DNA from 2 places in the Lacinutrix sp. MEBiC02404 genome. Region 2 is predicted to be linked to the other one. Evidence: riboswitches for the same ligand, from Rfam matches in the RefSeq annotation. Region 2 holds a riboswitch; the other holds the start of a gene.
The links. A riboswitch is a leader RNA that binds a small molecule or an ion and turns the genes downstream of it on or off. The one in region 2 is predicted to bind S-adenosylmethionine.
Positions count from the first base shown of each region.

Region 1: another riboswitch for S-adenosylmethionine. It lies ahead of ACVCXO_RS09795 (Na+/H+ antiporter NhaC family protein); the one in region 2 lies ahead of ACVCXO_RS18725 (homocysteine S-methyltransferase family protein).

Region 1 covers NZ_JBSHNV010000180.1:119,651-124,078, forward strand. The annotation lists gene ACVCXO_RS09785 (alpha/beta hydrolase) at 1-494, shown strand, start outside; gene ACVCXO_RS09790 (lytic transglycosylase domain-containing protein) at 552-1,481, shown strand; SAM-I-IV-variant riboswitch at 1,641-1,736, shown strand; gene ACVCXO_RS09795 (Na+/H+ antiporter NhaC family protein) at 1,783-3,093, shown strand; gene ACVCXO_RS09800 (DUF2892 domain-containing protein) at 3,097-3,675, opposite strand; gene rpmH (50S ribosomal protein L34) at 3,862-4,023, shown strand; gene carB (carbamoyl-phosphate synthase large subunit) at 4,124-4,428, shown strand, end outside.
Region 2 covers NZ_JBSHNV010000220.1:970,356-974,783, forward strand. The annotation lists gene ACVCXO_RS18710 (NAD(P)/FAD-dependent oxidoreductase) at 1-610, shown strand, start outside; gene epsC (serine O-acetyltransferase EpsC) at 620-1,348, shown strand; gene cysM (cysteine synthase CysM) at 1,348-2,238, shown strand; SAM riboswitch class I at 2,297-2,415, shown strand; gene ACVCXO_RS18725 (homocysteine S-methyltransferase family protein) at 2,468-3,469, shown strand; gene ACVCXO_RS18730 (antibiotic biosynthesis monooxygenase family protein) at 3,469-3,750, shown strand; gene metH (methionine synthase) at 3,750-4,428, shown strand, end outside.

The DNA of each region.
Region 1 (4,428 bases), on a different contig from region 2:
TTATTAAAGAGGATAATGTGGTTTTACTAGGTGTTTCTTTTGGAGGTATCTTAGTGCAAGAAATGAGTAAGCATATTAAGCTACGAAAACTTTTTGTTGTATCTTCTGTGAAAACTATGCATGAGTTGCCAAAACGTATGAAACTTGCAAAGCATACCAAAGCTTATAAAATTTTACCAACTAGTTTAGCTGGTAATATAGATGCCATAGCAAAATATACATTTGGTAAAAGTGTGGCGAAAAGAGTAGAGCTTTATAAAAAATATATGTCAGTAACTAGCACTGCCTATTTAGATTGGGCAATTGAGCAAGTAGTATGTTGGCAGCAAGATAAACCAATACCAGGAGTGATTCATATTCATGGGGATAAAGACATGGTTTTTCCATATAAACATATTACAGATTGTATCACTGTTAAAGGAGGAACGCATATCATGATTATTAATAAATATAAGTGGTTTAATGAAAATTTGCCAAAATTGATATTACAGTAATTTCTGGCGTAAATTTTGCTAGATATTATTTAACTTTATAAAAAAAAATCAAGGACTATGAAAAGGATTAAAAATGCACTCGCACTAGTTGGGTTATTTGGGATATGCGGGATGTGTGTTTTTGCATTGCAAGATGCGCCAACGGATGAGAATTTTGAAAAAAAGATAATAAACGATTATAACGTTTACGCGTTACAAGTCCCTAGTTATTTGGATTTTGCAGGAGAGCAAGTCCCATTACATAATCCAGATATTTTAGAACGTATGGATAGAGAATTGTTAGTAAATACATACTGGCAATCTAATGGGTTTTTAATGTTTAAACGTGCACGAAAATACTTTCCTATAATAGAACCTATTCTTGCAAAACATGGTATTCCTGACGATTTTAAATACTTAGCAGTTATTGAGAGCGGACTAACAAATGCAAGATCACATGCTGGAGCAAGTGGGGTTTGGCAAATAATGAAAGGTACCGGAAGAGAATATGGTTTAGAAGTAAATGATAATGTAGATGAACGCTATAATATTGAATTAGCAACAGAGGTTGCTTGTGTGTACTTAAAAAAATCTAAAGAGAAATTAGGCTCTTGGACGCTTGCAGCTGCTGGATATAATGCTGGAATGGCTGGAATGGCACGAAGGTTAAAAGAACAAGATGTCTCTGGTTATTACGATTTACTTTTAGGAGAAGAAACGGGGCGTTATGTATTTAGAATTGTGGCATTAAAAGAAATTTTAAGTCATCCAGATAAATATGGTTTTAATTTTAGAGATAAAGATCTTTATAGTTATATACCTACTTATAAAGTAGAAGTAGATACTGTGGTAACCGATTTTGCAAGTTTTGCTAAAGGATTTGGTATAAACTACAAAATTCTTAAAATACACAATCCGTGGTTGCGTGAACCAAAATTAAATAACGCATCTAGAAAAAAATATTTAATAGATATTCCGCGTGAAGGGTATTATAAAACGAACCCTTAAATAAATAGGTGTTTATAAAAAAAGGAATAGCTTTAAGTGTAAAGCTATTCCTTTTTTTTGTTTAAAAATGTAGCAATCTTTCATTTACTAAATAGTTTGTTAAAATTATCTAATTTAAGGGCGTACCAAGTATTTATTCCTATATATTTGCCGACTTAAATTAATTATCAAGAATCTCGAAAGGAGATAGCAACCTGCAATAACAAGCAAGGTGCTAAAGCGATAAGCCAATATTTTGGAAAAAATGTTAATTCAATTTCTTCTCTATTTGCTTTTTGTCTTCTTAACATTAAAAAGAAAAATGGCAAAACCTAATCACATTACACCAAGTTTTAAAGCACTAATTCCCTTATTTGTATTTGTATTTACTTTTTTAGGCGTTGGTTTATACCAAAACGACTTTTATGCACTTCCAGCTCCTATAGCAGTTATCTTGGGTATTATAGTCGCCTTTTTAATGTTTAAACAATCGGTTAACTCTAAAATTAAAACCCTTTTAAAAGGCTGTGGAGATGATAAAATACTAACCATGTGTTTAATCTATTTATTAGCAGGAGCTTTTGCGGCTATTACTAAAGCTACAGGAAGTGTGGATGCTATTGTAAATCTAGGTTTAGACTTTATAGCTATTGAGTATATTTATTTTGGTGTGTTTATTATTGCAGCTTTTTTATCTGTTTCTACGGGAACCTCAGTAGGTGCGATTGTTACCTTAGCACCAATTGTTATAGGGATTGCAGATCAAGGAGGAACATCGCTAGCAGTACTTTGTGGTGCATTACTAGGTGGTTCTATGTTTGGAGATAATTTGTCTGTAATATCTGACACTACTATTGCAGCAACACAATCTCTGGGTTGTAAAATGAGTGATAAGTTTAAAGAGAATATAAAAATAGCACTTCCAGCAGCTATTATTACTTCTATAATTTTAGTGGTTCAAGGTTTTGATTTGGAAAGTAATATTACGGAAGATGTAATTTACAACTACTCTGTAATAAAAATACTACCTTATATTTTAGTTATTTTACTTTCCGTTTTTGGAGTAAATGTTTTTGTAACCCTTCTTTTAGGAATTATTTCTGGAGGTATATTAGGCTTGTTTTATGGAGACTTTACACTGATAGAATCTACCAAAATTGCATATTCTGGGTTTACTAGTATGACCGAAATATTTTTACTTTCTTTATTAACAGGAGGTTTGGCTGCTTTAGTAGAAAAAAATGGAGGAATAGAGTATGTTTTAAATAAAATTAAAACCTTAATTAAAAGTAAAAAATCTGCTCAATTTGGTATTGCAGGCTTAGTAAGTACCATAAATGTTGCTATTGCTAATAATACGGTATCTATTATTATAGCGGGGTCTATTGCTAAAACTATTAATGATGAATATGCTTTAGATAATAAGAAAACAGCTTCTATTCTAGATGTTTTTGCTTGTATTACGCAAGGACTATTGCCTTATGGGGCACAAGTCTTAATGATTTTAAGCTTTTCTCAAAGCAAAATTAGCTATATCGATTTGGTAGAAAATACATGGTACTTACTATTACTATTAGTAAGTACCATTTTATTTATTTTTTTTAGAACGAATAAAAAACAGGTAATTCAATAAGAATTATCTACTTTTTCTTTTTTGCGAACGCATAGAACCACCTTGACCATAATGTTGATTTGGTGCTTGTGCGCGCTTCATATTATCTTTCATCATTTTAATCTGATCTTTTAGCATATCGCGCTTGTCTAATTTTTCAGCTTCCTTTAAAAGTAATTGCGCTTCTTGCTTCCTTCTTTTAGTAAAAGCAATACCAGCTAAATTTAATTTTGCCATCGCTAAATCATGATCCATAGATAAGCCAAGAGAAATTGCTTTTTTAAATCGTTTTTCAGCTTCACCCATATCGGTTTGGCTAACCATAATACCTTTAAGGTAATTAAAATAACCTTCCTGTTTTTTCACTAAAGCAGCCGTCGGATTTTTAATTTTATCTAACCATTTGTTGGCTCCTTCAAAATCTTGCTTACGTAATTTTAAAAAAGCTAATAAAATAATTTCGTTTTTAAAGTATAAGAAAATGAAGATTAACGACAGTAAAATAAACATAATACCATTACCAATATAACCTTCTATAAACTGCCAAACAGCGACTCCTATTATACCTGCGGCAATAATTAACTTGAAATTTTTGTTGTACATTTTTTACTAAAATTTGTGGATTACAAAGAAACTAAATTTTTATGAAAAACACTGCTTTATAAATTTCAAAAAAATATTTATATTTTGGTTTGTTAAATAAAAAAGGCTTTGTATATTTGCGCGCACATTTGAGGAAACTCAACACTGAGAAAATTTATAATTAAGAAGATTTAAAAAAATAAGACAATGCCAAAAAGAACGTTCCAACCATCAAAAAGAAAGAGAAGAAACAAACACGGTTTCAGAGAAAGAATGGCATCTGCTAATGGAAGAAAAGTACTTGCACGTAGAAGAGCTAAAGGAAGAAAGAAATTGTCTGTATCAACGGAAACAAGACATAAAAAATAATGATTAACAATTGTTAATATATAAAAGGCGTTACTTAGGTGTAACGCCTTTTTTTATATCTAATAAATAGTATTTTTGCAACACACTATAATTAAATAAAATGCCAAAAAACACGCAACTAAAATCGATTTTAATTATTGGTTCTGGACCAATTGTTATTGGGCAAGCCTGTGAGTTTGATTATTCAGGAACTCAAGCCTTACGCTCCTTAAGAGAAGATGGTATAGAAACCGTTTTAATTAATTCTAATCCTGCAACTATCATGACAGATCCTTCTATGGCAGATCATGTGTACTTGTTGCCTTTAACCAGTAAGTCTTTAATTCAAATTTTAAAAGAACATCCGCAAATTGATGCTGTTTTGCCAACAATGGGCGGACAGACAGCTTTAAACTTATGTATTGA
Region 2 (4,428 bases):
AGTATACAGAGATAAGAAAGTGGTGATTTCTGGAGGTGGCGATTCTGCTTTAGATTGGAGTGTGTTTCTAGCAAATATAGCTTCAGAAGTAACTTTAATTCATAGAAGAAATGAATTCCGTGGCGCTTTAGATTCCGTAGAAAAAGTGCAAGAATTAAAAAAACTAGGTAAAATAAACTTGATAACTCCAGCAGAAGTTACTGCTTTGCATGGTAATAATAAGTTAGACGGCATTACAATAACTAAAGACGGTGAAAAAACCTTACTAGAAACAGATCACTTTATTCCGCTATTTGGTTTGTCTCCTAAATTAGGTCCTATTGGAGATTGGGGATTAGAAATTGTTAAAAATGCTATAAAAGTGGATACATTAGATTATCAAACAAATATTCCCGGTATATTTGCAATTGGAGATGTAAACACATACGAAGGGAAACTGAAGTTGATCTTGTGTGGTTTTCATGAAGCAACTTTAATGTGCCAATCCGCATATAAAATTATTAATCCTGGTAAAAAGTATGTGTTAAAATATACAACAGTTAGTGGTATTGATGGTTTTGACGGTACACGTAAAGAAGCGCCAAAAGCAGTAGTTCAATCCATTAACTAATGAATTTAAATGGTTTTCAACCTTCGTTTAAAAGAAGAAGTAGCAATATTTACTAAAGATTTGTTTTATGCTTTATTTGAAAGTAGAGAAAAACAAAAAGAGGAATTAAAGTACTTAAAAGCAGTTTTTTTAAAATTTTCAACAGCACTTTCTGTAGAAAAAGGAGAGGCTATTTGGAAGTCTTTTTCTGAAAGATTACATCTAATTAAAAAGAAAATTGAGTTAGACGCCATTGCTGCAAAAGATAATGATCCAGCTTGTAAAAGTTTAAAGGAAGTGTATTTAGCATATCCGGGATTTCACGCTATAGCTGTGTATCGTTTAAGTCATGAGTTTTATAAATTAGATTTGCATATTCTTTCTAGAATGATGTCGGAGTATATTCATGGCATTACAGGAATTGATATTCATGCAGGAGCTACTATTGGTGATTCCTTTTTTATAGATCACGGAACAGGTGTTGTAATTGGCGAAACTGCAATTATTAAAAGTCAAGTTCAAATTTATCAAGGAGTTACTTTAGGCGGCATTCAAGTCAAAAAAAGTTTGGCATCCACAAAGAGGCATCCAACCATTGAAGATAATGTGACTATTTACGCAAATGCAACCATTCTTGGTGGCGATATTGTTATAGGAGCAAATAGTATTATAGGAGCAAATGTGTGGATTACACAATCTGTTCCAGAAAATTCATTAGTTACGTACCAATCTGAAATTAAAATTAAGACTAGAAAATAATGATAGAAGGAAAATCGATAACAGACTTAATTGGTAATACGCCTTTAATAGAAGCAACGCATATTTTACAAAAAGAAGGTGTACGACTATTTTTAAAACTAGAAGGAAAAAATCCTGGCGGAAGCGTTAAAGATAGAGCTGCTTATAATATGATTACCGAAGCCTTAAAACGTGGAGATATTAAAAAAGGGGATACTTTAGTGGAAGCTACAAGTGGTAATACCGGAATTGCCTTGGCATTTATAGCGCAACTTTTCGGATTAAATATGGTGCTTGTGATGCCAGAAAATTCTACACAAGAACGTATTAAAACGATGCGTGCTTATGGCGCGGAATTAATATTAACTTCGGTAGAAGTTGGTATAGAAGGTGCAAGAGATTTAGCAATCCAACTAGAAAAAGAAAAAGGATATTTCATGCTGAATCAATTTGCAAATGAGGATAATTGGAAAGCACATTACAAAACCACGGGCCCAGAAATCTGGAACGATACGAACGGCGAAATCACACATTTTGTTTCTGCAATGGGTACCACAGGAACCATTATGGGCGTTTCTACTTATTTGAAAGAGCAAAATAAAGACGTTGTAATTGTTGGTGCACAACCTAAAGATGGCGCGAAGATTCCGGGAATTCGTAAATGGCCAGAAGCCTATTTGCCAAAAATATTTAATGCTTCCAAAGTAGATCAAGTGGTAGATGTAAGTGAAGAAGATGCTAGAGCAATGACGAATCGTCTAGCAAAAGAAGAAGGCGTTTTTGCAGGAATGAGTAGTGGTGGATCTGTTGCTTCCGCATTAGAAATTGCAGCACAAATAGAAAAAGGAATTATTGTCGCTATTATCTGTGATATTGGTGATCGTTATATTTCCTCAGATTTATACGAATAAAAATTGGTAATCCTATTTTTATTCCCTTAATTTACACTTTAGTTCTTAATCGTATTGAATGTTATCACGAAAGGCAGAGGGATTAGACCCATTGAAGCCTTGGCAACCCTTTATAAAAAAGAAGGTGCTAAATTCTACTTTTTTCTGAATGTATTTCAGAAATTAGACAGATAACCACAAGTAATTACCTTACTTCCCTTCTGATGACATTTATATAATTTAATATAACATGTCTGATATCAAACACATTTTACAAAAACATATTTTAGTTCTCGATGGCGCGATGGGAACCATGCTTCAGCAATATAATTTTTCTGAAGAAGATTTTCGTGGCGAACGTTTTAAAGATTATCCTTCTTCTTTAAAAGGAAATAACGATTTACTATCGCTTACCCAACCAGAAGCAATTGCTACTATTCATGCTAAATATTTTGAAGCTGGAGCAGATATTGTAGAAACCAATACCTTTTCTGGAACTACAATCGCCATGGCAGATTATGATATGGAAGCTTTAGTATACGAGCTAAATTACGAGTCTGCTAAAATCGCTAAAAAAGTTGCGGAAGAATTCACCAAACAAAACCCAAGCAAACCTCGATTTGTCGCTGGAAGTATTGGGCCTACCAATAAAACAGCAAGTTTATCACCGGATGTAAATAGACCAGAATATAGAGCTATTACTTTTGAAGAATTACGCGTTGCATACAAACAGCAAGTAGAAGCGTTAATCGATGGCGGTGTAGATTTACTTTTAGTAGAAACCATTTTTGATACGCTAAATGCAAAAGCCGCATTATTTGCTATTGAAGAAGTGAAAGAAGCACGCAATATCGATATTCCAATAATGGTTTCGGGTACTATTACAGATGCTTCTGGTAGAACATTATCTGGACAAACCGTAGAAGCTTTTTTGACTTCCATTTCTCATATTCCTTTATTAAGTGTCGGATTTAATTGTGCTTTAGGAGCAGAACAGTTGAAGCCTTATTTACAACGCTTATCCGATAAAACAGAATTTTTCACTTCTGCACATCCAAATGCAGGATTACCAAATGCTTTTGGGGAGTATGAAGAATCTCCAAAACAGATGCAAGCATATATTGAAGAATACTTACAAGACGATTTAATAAATATCATTGGTGGCTGTTGTGGCACAAGTCCGGAACATATTAAAGCCATAGCCGAAGTTGCTGCAAAGTACAAACCAAGAAAATTAGAAATCGAAGCATAATGGTATTAGAAGTTGCAATTTTAAATATAAGGGAAGGTGTTTCAGAAGAATTTGAAGAAACCTTCAAAAATGCAGAGGTAATAATTTCTTCTAGGAAAGGATACATTTCACATCAGCTTAAAAAATGTATCGAAGAAGAAGATAAATACATCTTATTAGTGCATTGGGAAGCTTTAGAAGATCATGAAATAGGGTTTAGAAAATCGGAAGCATATCAAACATGGAAAAATTTATTGCATCATTTTTATCAACCATTCCCAACAGTAGAACATTATAAATAATGAAAAAAGCTAAAAATAAATACCTTACTCTTTCTGGGTTAGAACCATTGGTAGTTACTCCCGAAAGTAATTTTATTAATGTTGGAGAACGTACAAATGTTACTGGGTCACGTAAATTTCTTAGATTAATAAAAGAAGAGAAATACGAAGAAGCATTAAGTGTTGCCAGAGATCAAGTAGAAGGAGGCGCACAAATTATTGATGTGAATATGGATGAAGGTATGCTGGACGGAAAGTATGCCATGGTGAAGTTTTTAAACCTGATAGCATCCGAACCAGATATTTCTCGTGTGCCATTAATGATTGATAGCTCCAAATGGGAAATCATTGAAGCAGGATTACAAGTAGCACAAGGAAAATGCGTCGTGAATTCTATTAGTTTAAAAGAAGGGGAAGCCGAATTTATTAGACAAGCAAAACTGGTAAAACGGTATGGTGCTGCTGTAATTGTAATGGCGTTTGATGAAAACGGACAAGCAGATACGTATGAACGCAGAATTGAAATTTGCGAACGCTCTTATAAAATATTGGTGGACATTGTCCACTTTGCACCTCAAGATATTATTTTCGATCCTAATATATTTCCTGTAGCAACAGGAATGGACGAACATCGATTAAATGCACTAGATTTCTTTCGTGCTACCAAATGGATTCGTGAAAATCTGCCGTATGCAAATG